Regions from separate parts of the Halomonas sp. ND22Bw genome, predicted to be linked through region 1. Evidence: predicted binding sites of a transcription regulator. Region 1 holds the regulator's gene; the other holds the start of a gene.
What was found. The regulator PhoB, encoded in region 1, activates phosphate uptake and scavenging genes when phosphate is short. The targets are predictions, from matches to a motif close to TGTCATANNNNTGTCANA.

Region 1 (8,529 bases):
GGGCTGGTGGTTCGGCGGCGACCTGCGCACCTGGCTCGCCGCCCACCTGGGGCTCGACTACGCCAGCCGCAACGCCATCATCGTCGGCATGGCCATGGGCTTCGCGGTGATGCCGACCGTCTACGCCCTGGCCGAGGATGCCCTCTCCGGGGTGCCGAAGAGCCTGGCCGAGGGCGCCCAGGCGCTGGGCGCGACGCGCTGGCAGACCCTGTGGCGCGTGGTGCTGCCGGCGGCTGGGCCGGGCGTGTTCTCGGCGGTGATGATCGGCGCCGGGCGTGCCGTGGGCGAGACCATGATCGTGCTGATCGCCAGCGGCAACACGCCGCTGATGACCGCCAGCCCGCTGGACGGCCTGCGCTCCATGGCCGCCAGCATCGCCACCGAACTGCCCGAGGCGGCGCCCGGCGGAACCCACTATCGCCTGCTGCTGCTGGCCGCGCTGCTGCTGTTCGTGTTCACCTTCCTGGTCAACACCCTGGCCGAGGTGGTTCGCACCCGCCTGCGTCGTCGCTACCGCCGGCTGGGGGGCACGCCATGATCCGTGCCTGGCGACGCCCGGGACGAGCCCGCCTGCCCCGGGGCGAAGGCCCCTGGGCCTGGCTGGCCGCCGGCAGCATCTCGCTGTCGTTGCTGCTGCTGGCCCTGCTGCTGGTGCTGCTGGCCTCGCGGGGGCTGGGGCATTTCTGGCCGAGCGACGTGGCCCAGCTGACCCTGGCCGACGGCCGGGTCCTGGCCGGCCGTGAGGTGAGGCAGACGCCGTTGCCCGACGCCGAGGGCGAGGAGCGCCTCTACCGCACCGGCAACCGCGACCTGAACGGCGATATCTGGACCTGGGTGCCGGTGGCCGACATCGAGACCGAGACCTATCCCCGCGAGCTGATGGTGCTGGAACGCCGTCGTTGGGGGGATTTCATCGGCCGCCTGGTGGCCTGGATGCCCGACGAGGGCGAGCGCCTGCAGGGCGAGGCGGCGCGGCAGGCACTGCGCACCCGGCTGGCGGAGCAGGTGCGATGGCGTGAGGAGATCGCCCGGCTGCGCGACCGGGCCCTGCTGCCGCTGGCGGCCCGGGTCGAGTGGGACGAGACGCCGGAGACAACCCGCGTGCTGGGCGACGTCGAGGCGCGGATCCGTGCCCTGCGCGATCGCATGGTGGGCGATCTGGTGGTGATGGAGAGCGCCGACGGTCGTCGCATTCGCCTGCCCGTCGAGGAGATCCTGCGTGCTCGATGGCCCAACGCCATGAGCCCCGTGGCCAAGTTCGCCGACTGGGGCAAGGGCCTGTGGCGCTTCCTCTCCGAGGGACCGCGGGCGGGCAACGTCGAGGGCGGGGTCTGGCCGGCGATCTTCGGCACCATCCTGATGGTGATGCTGATGTCGCTGCTGGTCACGCCTTTCGGTGTGCTGGCGGCGGTCTATCTCAACGAGGTGGCCCACCAGGGGCGCCTGACTCGGCTGGTGCGCATCGGCGTGCGCAACCTGGCCGGCGTCCCCTCCATCGTCTACGGCGTGTTCGGTCTGGGCGTGTTCGTCTACGGCCTCGGCGGGCGGCTCGACCAGTGGTTCTTCGAAGAGTCGCTGCCATCGCCGACCTTCGGCACCGGGGGGCTGCTGTGGGCCTCGCTGACCCTGGCGCTGCTGACCCTGCCGGTGGTGATCGTGGCCACCGAGGAGGGGCTGGCGCGGATCCCCGACCGCCAGCGCGAAGGCGCCCTGGCGCTGGGCGCCACCCGCCTGGAGATGCTCAGCCGGGTGGTGCTGCCGATGGCCACCCCGGCGATGCTCACCGGGATGATCCTGGCGGTGGCCCGGGCGGCCGGCGAGGTGGCCCCCTTGATGCTGGTCGGCGTGGCCAAGCTCGCGCCCCAGGTGCCGCTGGACGGCGACTTCCCCTTCCTTCACCTTGAAAGGAAGTTCATGCATCTGGGCTATCACATCTTCGATACCGCCTTCCACAGCAACGATGTCCAGGCGGCGATGCCGCTGGTCTATGCCACGGCGCTGCTGCTGGTACTGGTGATCCTGGTGCTTAACCTGACTGCAATATTTCTGCGCCATCATCTGAGATCACGCCACGGTAGCCTCTCGCGTCTCTGAGGCCGGCCGTGGTGCCAAGGGGTATGTAATGCCGGTCAATCAGGACCCGGCTCCGCGGCACGGAGCCTTCATCGATTTCGCGCCCGAGGCCTCCTGCCTGGAGATATCGGGCTTCGGGCTGCGCTACGGCGACAAGCCGGCGCTGCGCGACCTCAGCCTGCGGGTGCCGCGTCATCGGGTCACCGCCTTCATCGGGCCCTCGGGCTGCGGCAAGTCGACCCTGCTGCGCGCCCTCAACCGCCTGCACGATCTCAACGAGGACGTGCGGCGGGAGGGCGAGATTCGCCTCGAGGGCCAGGATATCCATGCTCCCGAAGTGGCGGTGGCCGAGCTGCGCCGGCGGGTCGGCATGGTGTTCCAGGCGCCGAACCCCTTCCCGATGTCGATCTACGACAACGTGGCGTTCGGGCTGCGGCTGCAGGGCGGGCTGCGCAAGCGGCGTATCGACGACATCGTCGAGTGGTCACTGCGCTCGGCGGCGCTGTGGGAGGAGGTCAAGGATCGCCTCCAGGCCTCGGCCTGGGCGCTGTCCGGCGGCCAGCAGCAGCGCCTGGTGATCGCCCGGACCCTGGCGGTGGAGCCCGAGGTGCTGCTGCTCGACGAGCCGGCCTCGGCCCTGGACCCGATCTCGACGCTCAAGGTCGAGGAGCTGATCCGCAACCTGAAGTCGAGCCTGACCCTGGTGCTGGTCACCCACAACATGCAGCAGGCGGCACGGGTCTCGGATTACACCGCCTTCCTGCAGGGCGGCGAACTGGTGGAGTACGCCCCCACCGATACCCTGTTCACCAATCCGCGCCTCGCGCGCACCGAGAACTACATTACCGGACGCATGGCCTGACGCCGGCGCCCTCAGGAGAGTCTCATGGACATCACCAGCGATATCCACAGCCAGCACATCTCGCGGCAGTTCAATCATGAGCTCGAGGAGCTCAAGACCCACCTGATGGCCATGGGCGGTCTGGTCGAGAAGCAGGTACAGGACGCCGTCCGTGCCCTGCTCGACAGCGATTCCGCCCTGGCCGAGCGAGTGGTCGACAACGATCGCGCCGTCAACGACATGCAGATCAAGATCGACGACGAGTGCACCCAGATCCTGGCCCGCCGTCAGCCGGCGGCCTCCGACCTGCGCCTGGTGCTGGCGGTGATCCGCGCCGCCTCCGACCTGGAGCGCATCGGCGACGAGGCCAGCAAGATCGCCCGCAATGCCCTGGAGCTGGTCGAGAGCCAGAACGGCAGCCGCGGCTTCGTCGAGGTACGCGTGATCAGCGAGCACGTGCGCAAGATGATGCGCGACGCTCTGACCGCCTTTGCCCGCTTCGACACCGAGATGGCGCTCAAGGTGGTCCAGGAGGACGAGCAGGTCGACAACGAGTACAAGAGCGCCATGCGCTCGCTGATGACCTTCATGATGGAAGACGCCCGGGCGATCTCCCCGGTTCTGGGCATCATGTGGATCCTGCGCGCCCTGGAGCGGATCGGCGATCACTCCAACAACCTGGCCGAATACGTGGTCTATCTGGTCAAGGGGCTCGACATCCGCCACACGGCCCCGGATGATCTCGACGACGAGGTGCGCGGCGACGAGGGCTGAACCCCGCTCGACCGCTACCGTCAAAGAAGCGGCCGTCGCCCCTGGCGACGGCCGCCGTCGTCGTGATGGAGGAAATGACACCGATGCTGGATGCCTTCTCGGCGCTGTCCCGGGGAACCCGCCTGGTCTACACCCCCGGCCTGCGCCGCTACGTGTTCCTGCCGATACTGGCCAACCTGGTGGTCTACGCCGCCATGCTGAGCTACGTGCTGACCCACTTCGGCGGCTGGCTCGACGGCTGGATGGCCATGGTGCCGGGCTGGCTCGACTGGCTGTCGTGGCTGATCTGGCCGCTGTTCGTGCTCAGCCTGGGGCTGATCGTGTTCTTCAGCTTCACCCTGGTGACCCAGCTGATCGCCGCGCCCTTCTACGGCCTGCTGGCCGAGAAGGTCGAGCGCGAGGTGACCGGCCGGCCGCCGCTGGACGACCGCGGCCTGGCACGCACCGCCATCGATGCCCTGGGCCGTGAACTGGTCAAGCTGGGCTACATCCTGCCGCGCATGGCGCTGCTGTTCGTGATCGGCTGGATCCCGGTGATCAACCTGGTCGCCCCGCTGCTGTGGCTGCTGTTCTCGGCCTGGATGATGGCGGTCACCTACCTCGACTATCCCATGGACAACAACAAGGTGACCTTCGCCGACATGCGCCGCCGGCTGGCCGCGCGCCGCTGGCCGACGCTCACCTACGGCGGCTGGGTGATGCTGATCACCTGGCTGCCGCTGGCCAACCTGTTCCTGCTGCCCGGTGCCGTGGCCGGCGCGGTGCTGATGTGGGAAGACCACTACCGGGCGCTGACCCCCGACGCTGCCCCGGCGAGGCGCTGATGCCCGCGCCCCGGGCAGGCGTCGTGATCACGTGACATCCCTCCGCCCGGCCTGCGCCGGGCGGAGTGGCGTACGGGGACGGGATCAAGCGCGCCGCGAAGCCGGCGCGGCGTCGGTGAGGCGGGCGGCGGGGAAGATGCAGCGGAAGGTGGCGCCCTCGCCGAGCCGGGAGTCGATCTCCAGCTGGGCGTCGTGGCGCAGCAGCACGTGCTTGACGATGGCCAGCCCCAGGCCGGTGCCGCCGGTGGCGGTGCTGCGGCCCTTGTCGACCCGGTAGAAGCGCTCGGTCAGGCGCGGGATGTGCAGCGGATCGATGCCCTCGCCGTCGTCCTCCACCTCCAGGCAGGCGCCGTCGCCCCAGGGGCGCCAGCGCAGCACGATGCGGCTGCCCTCGCCGGCATAGCGCACGGCATTGAAGGCCAGGTTGGAAACGGTGCTGTGCAGCTCCTTCTCCGAGCCGAGCAGGCCGCGGGGCTCCTCGACCGCCACCTCCAGCTGGTGGTGGCCCTCGGACAGCGCCTCGGCGTCGCGCCGCACGGCCTCGAGCAGGCTGGTGGGGTCGATGCGGATGTCGTCGTGGCCGCCCTGGTCGTTCTCCAGCCGCGACAGCAGCAGCAGGTCGTTGACCAGGTTCTGCATGCGCTTGGTCTGGCTCTGCATCTGGCCGATGCCTCGGCCCAGGCGCTCGGGCAGCATCTCGGCCATGTCGCCGTAGGTCTCGAGGTAGCCCGCCAGCACGGTGAGCGGGGTGCGCAGCTCGTGGGACACGTTGGCCACGAAGTCGCGACGCATCTGCTCCAGGCGGTGCAGGCGGGTGATGTCGCGGGCCATCACCAGGCGCTCGTCGTCGCCGTAGAGGGTGATCTGGAACTGCAGGATGAGGTTCTCGTCGATCGGCGAGCACAGCGTCAGCGGCTCGCGATAGTCCCGGGCGTGGAAGTAGTCGACGAAGCTCGGGTCGCGCATCAGGTTGGTGATGTGCTGGCCGCGGTCCAGGGCCGGCTTGAGGCCCAGCATGCGTTCGGCGGCGCTGTTCCACCACTCCATGTCGCCGTGGCGGTCGAGCATCACCACGCTGTCGCGCATCGCCTCCGAGGACTCCTGGATACGGCTCAGGGTGTCGCGCAGCCGGCGCTGGGTGAGGCGCTGGCCCTTCTGGTAGCGGTAGAGGCGATCGAACAGCTCGCCCCACAGGCCGGAGGCCGAGGGCGGCTCGTCATGGGGATGATGGGTCAGCCATTCCTGCAGGGCGTGCAGCTGGCGCAGCTGGTAGAAGAGATAGAGGGCGAGCCCCACGGCGATGCCGGTGCCGCTGAAGCCGAAGGGCCAGCCGACCAGGGCGCCGGCGCCCACCAGGGCACCCAGCCGCCACCATTCGCGTCGCCACAGCCGGCCCACGTCAGCCCTTGGCGGAGAAGCGGTAGCCGGTCCCGCGCACGGTCTGGATCAGCTGCTGGTGCGGCTCGCCCAGCGCCTTGCGCAGGCGGCGGATGTGCACGTCCACGGTGCGCTCCTCGACGTAGACGTTGCCGCCCCAGACCTGATCGAGCAGCTGGCCGCGGGTATAGGCGCGCTCCTGGTGGGTCATGAAGAATTGCAGCAGGCGGTACTCGGTGGGGCCGATTTCCAGCGACTGGCCGTCGATGCTGACCCGGTGGCTGACCGGGTCGAGCATCAGACCCTCGACCTGCACCGGCTCCTCGACGCCGCGCGGCGTGGCGCGGCGCAGCACCGCCTTGAGGCGCGCCACCAGCTCGCGGGGCGAGAAGGGCTTGGTGATGTAGTCGTCGGCCCCGGATTCGAGGCCCTGGATCTTGTTGTCCTCTTCGCCCTTGGCGGTGAGCATGATGATCGGCAGTTCCGAGGTGCCTTCCTCGCGCTTCAGGCGGCGGGAGAGCTCGACGCCGCTGGTGCCGGGCATCATCCAGTCCAGCAGCACCAGGTCGGGCTGGTGATCGACGACCATGGCGTGGGCGCTCTGGGCATTGTCCGCCTCGAGGACGCGATAGTCGGCCATCTCCAGCGCCACGGCGATCATCTCGCGGATGGGCGCTTCATCATCGACGATCAGTACGGTCTTGGCGGTCATCCCGGGGCCTCATGGTCGAGATCAATGACATATTGGTGACGATGACAGCATGTCCTTGTGACAATACCGTGACAGTCCCCGCCTGTCGCCCCCGTTCAGCCCCGTCGTTCGACCCCGTCCGGCATCACCCGCCGGCGCCCGGCCACAGCGACAGCGCGATGCCGGCGAACGCCAGCAGCCCCGACCAGTGGTTGTTGAGGAAGGCCTGGAAGCAGCGCTCGCGATCGCGGTGGCGGATCAGCCGCTGCTGGTGGACGAAGGTCGCCGCCATGGCGGCCAGGCCGACCCAGAAGAAGCCGCCCAGGCCGAGGCGTTCGCCGGCCCAGGCCAGCAGGGCCAGCGTGGCCAGCTGCAAAAGGCCGATGATCAGCTTGTCGGCGCGGCCGAACAGCACCGCGGTGGACTTGATGCCGATGCGCAGGTCGTCGTCGCGGTCGACCATGGCGTACTCGGTGTCGTAGGCCACGGTCCACAGCACGTTGGCGGCGAACAGCAGCCAGGCCTCCAGCGGCACATGGCCGAGCACCGCGCCGAAGGCCATGGGAATGGCCCACGAGAAGGCCGCCCCCAGCACCACCTGGGGCAGGTGGGTGTAGCGCTTCATGAAGGGGTAGACGAAGGCCAGGATCACGCCGCCCACCGACAGCATCACGGTGAAGGCGTTGGTGAAGCACACCAGCACGAAGGCCGCCAGCACCAGGCCGGCGAACAGCGCCTTGGCCTCGCCTTCGCCGATGCGTCCGGTGGCCAGCGGACGCGACTTCGTCCGCTTCACGTGGCCGTCGAAGTGGCGGTCGGCGTAGTCGTTGACCACGCAGCCCGCGGCCCGCATCAGGTAGACCCCGGCGACGAAGATCAGCAGCAGCCGGCGCTCGGGAACGCCCTCGGCCGCGGCCCACAGCGCCCACAGCGTTGGCCACATCAGCAGCCAGGTGCCGATGGGGCGGTCGAGGCGGGTCAGATGCAGGAAGTCGGGCAGCCGGGCCAGCCCCTTGGGGCGCATCAGGGAACGTTCCATGTGGGTCTCTCGGTTGAATCGGACGACACGGGTTTCGGGCGATGTCTGGGAGCCTATCGCGCCGGCAGGGCCAGGTCATCCGCCATGTCGTCGAGGAAGAACTCCTGGACCAGCACCGCGAAGCGGCCGTGGCGCAGCACCGAGCGTCGGCCCCAGGGGCCGGGGGCGTCGTGGAAGGGGGCCGGGTCGGCGCTGACCTCGATGGGGCCGCGCTCGAGGCCGGGCTGGCGGAACAGCCAGTGGCCCAGCGAGCGCTCGCCGAGGCCCGCCAGCCGCTGGCCACGGAGGCCGTGAAGCGGGGCCACCGAGCGCGCCATCACCCAGGGCCGGTCGTCGAGGCACAGCGCGACCTCGCGCCGCCAGGCCAGGCGGCCCGGCGCCATGCCCAGTGCCAGGGCCTCGTCGCGCCGCGGCCGGCCCAGGCGCTGGTCGAGCAGCCTGACCCGGAAGCGGCGCGGCGCGCCGGCCTCGATCAGCCGACGGGTCAGCGAGTCCCGGGAGGCGACCCAACGCCACCAGGCCGGGCTCATGGCGGGGCGGGCCGCCGCCAGGGGGCGCCATCGGGGAGCGAGGGCCGGACCGTGATTCACTGCGCTACTCCGCGTCCAATGCAAAGGGCGGCTAGTGTACCATGTCGGGCCGTCGCGCCCCTGCAGCGAGGAGCCCCATGAGCGCACCCCTGACCATCATCGGCTCCGGCATGGCCGGGCTGGGCCTGGCGCGCCAGGTCCGGACCCGGCAGTCCGAGCGCCCCATCACCCTGATCACCGCCGACGGCGGCGAGGACTACTCCAAGCCGCTGCTCTCCACCGGCTTCGCCAAGCGCCTGCCGCCGGATCGCCTGGCCTCGCGCAGCGCCCTGGAGGCGGCCGACCAGCTCGGTGTGACGATGCGCACGCACACCCGGGTC
Region 2 (8,529 bases), on a different contig from region 1:
GAAATATCGTTATACTATCGGTTCGATTTGTACAATCTCTGGTGAACCATGTCCCGTCCGCTGATCCTGGTGCTCGGCGACCAGCTCGATGTCGATCTGGCGAGCCTTCGCGAGGCGCCGCCCGAGGCCGTCATCGCCCTGTGCGAGGTCGCCGAGGAAGGCCGCTATGTGCCCCACCACCCCCAGAAGATCGCCCTGATTCTGGCCGCCATGCGTCACTTCGCCGCCGACCTGCGCGACCGCGGCCACCGCGTCCACTACAGCGCCCTGGACGACCCCGACAACGCCCAGACGCTGCTCGACGAGGCCGAGCGACTGGCACGCCTGTACGGCTGCGACGAGATCCGCGCGGTGCGCCCGGGCGAGTGGCGGCTGTGGCAGGCCATGCGCGAACGCCAGGGCAACGCCCTGCCCTGGCGGCTGATCGAGGACGATCGCTTCTACACCACCCCCGACGACTTCGCCGCCTGGGAGCAGGGACGCAAGTCACCGCGCCTGGAGTACTTCTACCGCGAGATGCGTCGCCGCACCGGTCTGCTGATGGAGGACGACGCGCCCGCCGGCGGGAGCTGGAACTACGACCACGACAACCGCGAGCCACTGCCCGAGGGGATCGAGGTGCCCGCCCCGCCCCGCCATCGCCGCGATGACGTGACCCGCGAGGTCATGACGCTGGTGGGAGAACACTTCGGCGACCACTTCGGTGACCTCGCGGGCTTTCACTGGCCGGTGACCCGGCGCCAGGCCCTGGCCGACCTGCGCCACTTCCTCGCCGAACTGCTGTCCGACTTCGGCCGCTACCAGGACGCCATCAGCGACAGCGAGCCCTTCCTGTTCCACTCGCGGCTGTCGGCGGCACTGAACCTCGGCCTGCTCTCGCCACGGGAGCTGTGCGAGGGCGCCGAGCGCGAGTATCGCCAGGGCCGCGCGCCGCTCAACGCGGCGGAGGGCTTCATTCGCCAGATACTGGGCTGGCGGGAATACGTGCGCGGCCTCTACTGGACGCGCATGCCCGACTACAAGCGTGCCAACGCCCTGGGGGCGAACCGCGGGCTGCCGGCCTGCTACTGGACCGGCGACACCGAACTGCGCTGCCTGAAGCGTGCCATCGAGATGACCCGCGACAACGCCTACGCCCACCACATCCAGCGGCTGATGGTCACCGGCAACGTCGCGCTGCTGTGCGACGTGGCGCCGGACGCGCTGTGCGACTGGTACCTGGCGGTCTACGCCGACGCCTGCGAGTGGGTGGAACTGCCCAACACCCTGGGCATGGTGCTGCACGGCGACGGCGGGCTGATGGGCTCCAAGCCCTACTGCGCCTCGGGCAAGTACATCGATCGCATGTCGGACCACTGCCGGCACTGCCGCTTCGATCCCAAACGGGTCGTCGGCGACAACGCCTGCCCGCTCAACAGCCTCTACTGGCGCTTCCTCGAGACCCACCGCGAGGCGCTGTCGGGCAACCACCGCATGAAACTGATCTACGGCTCGCTGGACCGCATGTCGGACGACAAGCGGGCGGCGATGCGCGACCAGGCCGAGGCCTTCCTCGCCGGGCTCGAAACCGAGCCGGCCTACGGTCGAGGCGAGCACCGCGCCGGCTATCACGACGCCACCGACCACGGAGCCCCCTGATGATGCCCCGCCCGCGCTCGACACGTCGCGCCCCCTCGCCTCGTCACGCCGCCTCGCCGGTGACACTCTTCCACGACGGCCACTGCCCCTTCTGCCAGCGTGAAGTCGCCTGGCTGGCGCGCCACCCGCGTCGCGAGCGGGTCAGGTTGGTCGACATCCAGACGACCGACGTCGCCAACGAATGGGGGCGTTCGTTCGAGGTCATGATGGGCCGCCTTCACCTGCGCGACGCCGACGGCACCTGGTTCGTCGGCATGGACGCCAGCCGGGCGCTCTACGCGGTGCTGGGCTATCGTCGCCTGGTGGCGCTGTCGATGCTGCCGGGCCTGGCGTGGGGCGTCGATCGCGGCTATGCCGTCTTCGCCCGCTACCGGGTCGGGCTGGGGCAGCGCTGGCAGGCCTGGACGGGGCGCTCGGATCGCTGAGCGATGGGGGCGACGCCATCGGGCATGGCGAGAACGCGACGGAAACCGGGCTGGCCGGAAAGGCCGGAAGACTCGGGGGAAAACATGCCACCAGTCGGGTCGGGGAGCGCGCTGAGGCGTACGGTGGCAGGTCGGTGGGCCGGCGCGATGCCGGAGGTCGGTGAATGGTGATCGAGGAAAGGCGCGGCTCGCAGGCTAGAACACCAGCGGCATGCGAGAGCTGAGCGCGTCGTGGTAGTTCGCGTCGCGACCGATCATCTCGTCGTGCGCCACGTACTGCACCAGATAGGCACGGTGGATGCCGGCGCGCTTGAGCTCGAGGTAGACGTCGTCGAGGGCGCGGAACAGCATCGGCTTGCCGCGCTGGGTCAGCAGGTGGCGCTGGCCCTCGATGTCTTCCAGTTCGACCTGGTAGACGCGGCTGCCGGCATGGCTGATCACGCGGATCTCGAAGTTGTCGTGCTGGGCCACGAAGGCCTTGAGGTCATTGAAGTCCATGATCCCTCCATCGGGATATCTCAGGATGAATGCTGATACAGTCTCGTCCTGTCGGATGACACGACGATGACGGCACCGTATCGCCCTGAGACCGATGGAGGGCACCGGGGTTCCCGGCGGGAAGCCGCCGAAGGCGGTTACTGGTAGTCGGCGGGATCGATCGCCTTGCCCAGGGAGTTGCGGTCGACCCACTTGCCGGCCTTGGTCTCCTTGTAGCGGAACACCACGCGATCGCCGACCGCGACCGGCAGCTCCGAGTCCTCGGTCTGATAGCTGTAGTCCTCGCCGTCCACCACCAGCTGGTAGCGATAGAGATCCGGCATGCCCAGCCACTCCTTGAACGGCCCTTCGCGTTCCACGGACTGCAATTCGCCGCGCGCCTCGAGCTTCGGGGTGCGCCGCCGATTACCGCGCTGAAATCCGCCTGCCATGGTGCTTCTCCAGTGTGCTGTTCGAGGGGTGGGGATTATACGGCGCCGGCTGCCCCGCTCAAGGGGGTCACTCGCCGAAGGTGTCGCCATAGCTGTCCGGCGCCAGATCCTCGAAGCGGGTGTACTTGCCGATGAACGCCATGTGCACCGTGCCGATCGGCCCGTTACGCTGCTTGCCGATGATGAATTCGGCCAGCCCCTGGTTGTCGGGGTTATCCGGATTGTAGACCTCATCGCGATAGACGAAGCCGATCAGGTCGGCGTCCTGCTCGATGGCGCCCGACTCGCGCAGGTCCGACATCACCGGGCGCTTGTTGGGACGCTGCTCCAGCGAGCGGTTGAGCTGCGACAGCGCCACCACCGGGCAGCCGAATTCCTTCGCCAGACCCTTGAGCGAGCGCGAGATCTCCGAGATCTCGCCGGTGCGGTTCTCGGAGAAACCCGGTACCTGCATCAGCTGCAGGTAATCGATCATGATCATCGCCAGGTTGCCGTGCTCACGCACGATCCGGCGCACCCGCGAGCGCATCTCGTTGGGCGACAGCGCCGCGGTGTCGTCGATGAACAGCTGCTTGTCCTTGAGCAGGTTCACCGCCGAGGTCAGGCGCGGCCAGTCCTCGTCCTCGAGCTGACCCGTCCGCACCCGGGTCTGGTCGATGCGCCCCAGCGACGAGAGCATCCGCAGCATGATCGCTTCGCCCGGCATCTCCATCGAGAACACCACCACCGGCTTGTCGCTGGAGATCACCGCATGCTCGACCAGGTTCATGGCGAAGGTGGTCTTGCCCATGGACGGGCGCCCGGCCACGATCACCAGGTCCGAAGGCTGCAGACCGGAGGTCATGTCGTCCAGGTCGCGGAAGCCGGTCGACAGGCCGGTCATCTCGCCCTGCATGTTGAACATCTCGTCGATGCGATCCACCGCCTTGGCCAGCAGGTCGCTCATGCCGACCGGGCCACCCTCCTTGGGCCGCTCCTCGCTGATCTGGAAGACCAGACGCTCGGCCTCGTTGACCAGCTCGTCGGCGGGCCGCCCCTGGGGGGCGAAGGCGCTCTCGGCGACCTGGTTGGCGGCATGGATCAGCTTGCGCAGGGTGGCCCGCTCGCGAACGATGTCGGCATAGGCGCGGATGTTGCTGGCCGACGGCGTATTGCGTGCCAGCTCCGCCAGGGTGGCCAGGCCGCCCACGGTCTCGAGCTGATCACGCCCCTCCAGCGCCTCGGACAGGGTCACCACGTCCAGCGGCCGCGCCTCCTCGGCCAGCGTCGCCATGACGTTGAAGATCAGGCGATGCTCGTAGCGATAGAAGTCGTTGGCCACCAGCCGGTCGGCCACGCTGTCCCAGGCCTGGTTGTCGAGCATCAGTCCGCCGAGCACCGACTGCTCGGCCTCCAGCGAGTGAGGCGGCACCTTCAGCGCCGCGGTTTCCTGATCGAGCTCGAGGGATTCGTTCATTGGGGCGGGCACCTCCGCAACATGGGCCGGCACATTCTACCTCGAAGGACGCCTGACGCCCCAGCCGGGATAACGTGGCACGGGCAAGCAAAAAAGGGCGCGAGGATTTCTCCTCGCGCCCCTGGCGTCCGCGGGGGAGTCGGGCTTATTCGGCCACGACCACCACGCGCACGGTGGCGTCGACTTCGGCGTGCAGGTGCAGCGCGATGTCGTATTCGCCGGTCTGACGGATCGGACCTTCCGGCATGCGGACTTCGCTCTTCTCTACCTCGATGCCGGCAGAGGAGATGGCGTCGGCCAGGTCGCGCGGACCGATGGAACCGAACAGCTTGCCTTCATCGCCGGCCTTGGCGACCAGGGACAGCTCGATGTCGTTGAGCTGTTCGGCGCGGGCTTCGGCTTCGGCCTTGCGCTCGGCGGCCTGAGCTTCGAGCTCGGCACGCTGGGCCTCGAAGGCTTCGATGTTGTCCTTGGTGGCCGGCACGGCGAGGCCGTAGGGCACCAGGTAGTTGCGGCCATAACCGGGCTTGACGGTGACCTGGTCACCCAGACCGCCCAGCTTGCCAATCTTGTCGAGCAGAATGACTTCCATCTCGTAAACCTCTTGTCAGTCGCTGCGGCCGAGTCGTCCGCGAATATCCGCGAACGCGTCGATCAGGGCCGCAAGCAGCACGATGAGAATCATGGGCCAGGTGGTGATCAGCAGCACATAGAAGGCGACCAGCCACAGCCCGTTCATTCCCTTCAATCCGATAACACCGTGCACCAGCGCGATGCCGGCCACCAGCAACGGCACCCAGAGCATCAGGCCGAGGCCGGGCAGCACCAGCACCGTGCCGATGACGAGAAACGCCATCAGCACCAGCAGCTCGCGGGGCACCAGGCGCAGGGCCTGGAACTCCTCGCGAAAGCCGCCGGGGTTGTAGAGCCCCGCCTGCCAGCTCCTGGCCAGGGCCAGGCAGGCCACCGAGGCCAGCAGCACGATCAGCCCGGTGACGCCGCCGATCAGCATCTCGGCCAGGCGTTCGGTCTCGAGCCCCTGGCGCGAGAGCTCGTCGAGCATCGAGGCGAACTCCGGCGAGCCCTGGCGCAGCTGCTCCAGCAGGGGCCCGGTGCCGCCCGGCGGCACGAAGATGCCCAGCTGGATCATCGCCGCCCCGGCGAGGGCGCCGACGATCAGCGTCTCGCTCCAGCGCAGGCGCGAGCGCAGCACCACCGCCATCAGCGTGACCAGCAGGATGCAGGCCAGCGGGATGACGTCACCCCGGGTCCACCACCAGCCCGCCGGCACGGCGGCGGCGACGATCACCGGGAGCGCCGGTGCCAGGCCGCGGCGCAGTGTGACCAGGCCGGCGATCGCCGCGCCCAGCCAGAACAGCCAGGGGACCAGTGTGGCCGCGGCCGCCCCGGCGACTGCCTGGGGCGTACCGCGCATTATCCAGCGGGCGACGGGCAGCATCACGCTAGTGTCTTACTGGTGGCTATCGGTGTAGGGCAGCAGCGCCAGGTAGCGAGCCCGCTTGATGGCGGTGGACAGCTGACGCTGGTAACGGGCCTTGGTCCCGGTGATGCGGCTGGGAACGATCTTGCCGGTCTCGGTGATGTAGGCCTTGAGGGTGTCCAGATCCTTGTAATCGATCTGCTTCACGCCTTCAGCGGTGAAACGGCAGAACTTGCGGCGACGGAAAAAGCGTGCCATGGGAAAGACTCCTTAGCGTGCGATGTGTGGCTTAGGCGGACTGGGCGGGACGCGACGGCTTCTCGTCACGACGGGCGCGCTTCTCTTCCGCCGGCTTCATCATCGGGGAAGCCTCGGTGACGGCTTCCTTGCAGCGCACGACCAGGCTGCGGATGATGGCGTCGTTGAAGCGGAAGATGTTCTCGATTTCCTCGAGAGTCTCGCCGCGGCACTCGACGTTCATCAGCACGTAGTGAGCCTTGTGGATCTTGTTGATCGGGTAGGCCAGGTGACGGCGACCCCAATCTTCGAGGCGATGCACGGTACCGCCGTTCTCGGTGACGATGCTGGTGTAGCGCTCGACCATCGCCGGAACCTGCTCGCTCTGGTCCGGGTGGACCATGAACACGACTTCGTAATGACGCATGGGTTCTCCTTGCGGTTTGGCAGCTTCCAGAGAGGCGTGAGGCCCCAGGGGAAGCAAGGAGGTGATTATCGAAATACACGATGCCCGTTCGTCGGACGAACGGGCGCCAGTATTCTAAAGAGTGCGCGCCAGGTGCGCAAGCGCGAAGCCAGCATGCCCCTCAGACATGGGGGCAAGGGTCCTCTTCCAGCTTAAGCTTATGGCTTCAAGCTTCTTTGCCGGACCGCCTCGAACAGGCCGATGCCGGTTGCCACCGAAACGTTGAGGCTCGAGACGCTGCCGGCCATGGGCAGCTTGACCAGCTGGTCGCAGGCCTCGCGGGTCAGCCGGCGCATGCCCTTGCCCTCGGCGCCCATCACCAGCGCCGTGGGCCCGGCCAGATCGGCCTCGAACAGACTCGCCTCGGCCTCGCCGGCGGTGCCGGTGATCCACACGCCGAGCGCCTTGAGCTTGCCCAGCGCACGAGCCAGGTTGGTGACCTGATAGACCGGCACGCTCTCGGCGGCGCCACAGGCCACCTTGCGCACCGTGGCGTTGAGCGGCGCCGACTTGTCCTTGGGCACCACCACGCCGTGGGCACCGGCGGCGTCGGCGCTGCGCAGGCAGGCGCCGAAGTTGTGCACGTCGGTCACCCCGTCGAGCACCAGCAGCAGCGGCGCCTCGGCGTTCGACCAGCCCTGTAGGCGATGCCACAGCGCGGCTTCGGCCTCGAAGGCCAGCGGCGGGCAGAAGGCCACGATGCCTTGATGGGCGGCCCCCTGGGCGAGGCGATCCAGGTCGTCGCGGGGATGGGCACTGACCCGGGCGCCGCGTACCCGAGCCTGATCGACCAGCTCGGCGAGACGGCCACCGGCCTCCCCTTCCTGCAGCCACACCTCGCGCGGGGCTTCTCCCCGATCGAGCAGCGCCCGCACCGCGTGCACGCCGTAGACGGCATCCAGGCCGTTCGGCATCTTGGGCCCGCGGCGCGGCGCGGGCTTGTTCTTCGCTTTCATCGACATCTCGGTTTTTCTCGACATCCCGGCATCGACCTCAGCGACGACGCGGACCGCGGCGGCGACGCTTGTTGCCGCCGCTCTTCTCGCCGTCGCCCGAGGACTGGCCCTGGGCGCCGCCCTGACCACTACCCTTGCCCTGCGAGCCTCCGCGCTTGCGCGACTTGCGCTGCGGCCTGGGCTGGTCGTCGGCCAGCTCGAAGTCGATCTTGCGATCGTCCAGGTCGACCCGTGCCACCTGCACCGAAACGCCGTCGCCGAGGCGATAGCTCATGCCGCTGCGCTCGCCCTTGAGGCGATGCTTCTCGGCCTCGTAGTGATAGTAGTCGGAGGGCAGCGAGGTGACGTGCACCAGGCCCTCGACGAAGAACTCGTCGAGGCGCACGAAGATGCCGAACTGAGTCACCGAGGCGATGGTGCCGCTGTAGACCTCGCCGAGCTTGTCGGACATGAACTCGCACTTCAGCCAGCTCTCGACGTCGCGGGTGGCGTCATCGGCGCGGCGCTCGGTCATCGAGCAGTGCTCGCCCAGTTCGAGCATCTGCTCGAAGGTATAGGGGCACCACTTGCTCGGCGGCTCCACCGGTGCGCCCTCCTCGCGCAGCACGGTCGCGGTCTGGCGCGGCCCGCGGATCACCGAGCGGATCGCCCGGTGCACGAGCAGGTCGGGGTAGCGACGGATCGGCGAGGTGAAGTGGGCATAGGCCGGATAGGCCAGGCCGAAGTGCCCCTCGTTCTGGGGCGAGTAGACCGCCTGGCTCATGGAGCGCAGCATCACCGTCTGGATGATGTCGGCGTCCTCGCGGCCGCGGATGGTCTCGGCCAGGGTCTGGTAGTCCTGGGGCGTGGGCTCGTCGCCACCGGGCAGCGACAGACCCAGCTCGTTGAGGAACAGCCGCAGCTTGTCGAGACGCTCCGGCGAGGGCCGCTCGTGGATGCGATACAGCGCCGGCAGGTCGTGCTTGTCGAGGAAGCGCGCGG

Region 2: a site for PhoB is predicted at 2,616-2,633, ahead of CVH10_RS04530 (DUF6482 family protein). Genes of this name have one in related genera too.

What each region holds. Positions count from the first base shown of each region.
Region 1 is NZ_PXWD01000003.1:300,489-309,017, forward strand. Features, by position in the region: gene CVH10_RS06435 (ABC transporter permease subunit) at 1-538, shown strand, start outside; gene pstA (phosphate ABC transporter permease PstA) at 535-2,094, shown strand; gene pstB (phosphate ABC transporter ATP-binding protein PstB) at 2,123-2,935, shown strand; gene phoU (phosphate signaling complex protein PhoU) at 2,960-3,688, shown strand; gene cysZ (sulfate transporter CysZ) at 3,772-4,512, shown strand; gene phoR (phosphate regulon sensor histidine kinase PhoR) at 4,597-5,910, opposite strand; gene phoB (phosphate regulon transcriptional regulator PhoB) at 5,912-6,601, opposite strand; gene ubiA (4-hydroxybenzoate octaprenyltransferase) at 6,726-7,619, opposite strand; gene CVH10_RS06475 (chorismate lyase) at 7,673-8,149, opposite strand; gene CVH10_RS06480 (FAD-dependent oxidoreductase) at 8,287-8,529, shown strand, end outside.
Region 2 is NZ_PXWD01000002.1:352,990-361,518, reverse strand. Features, by position in the region: gene CVH10_RS04540 (cryptochrome/photolyase family protein) at 49-1,638, shown strand; gene CVH10_RS04535 (thiol-disulfide oxidoreductase DCC family protein) at 1,638-2,063, shown strand; gene CVH10_RS04530 (DUF6482 family protein) at 2,259-2,561, opposite strand; gene CVH10_RS04525 (hypothetical protein) at 2,699-2,992, opposite strand; gene dnaB (replicative DNA helicase) at 3,060-4,448, opposite strand; gene rplI (50S ribosomal protein L9) at 4,594-5,040, opposite strand; gene CVH10_RS04510 (hypothetical protein) at 5,056-5,907, opposite strand; gene rpsR (30S ribosomal protein S18) at 5,920-6,147, opposite strand; gene rpsF (30S ribosomal protein S6) at 6,179-6,553, opposite strand; gene rlmB (23S rRNA (guanosine(2251)-2'-O)-methyltransferase RlmB) at 6,751-7,548, opposite strand; gene rnr (ribonuclease R) at 7,586-8,529, opposite strand, start outside.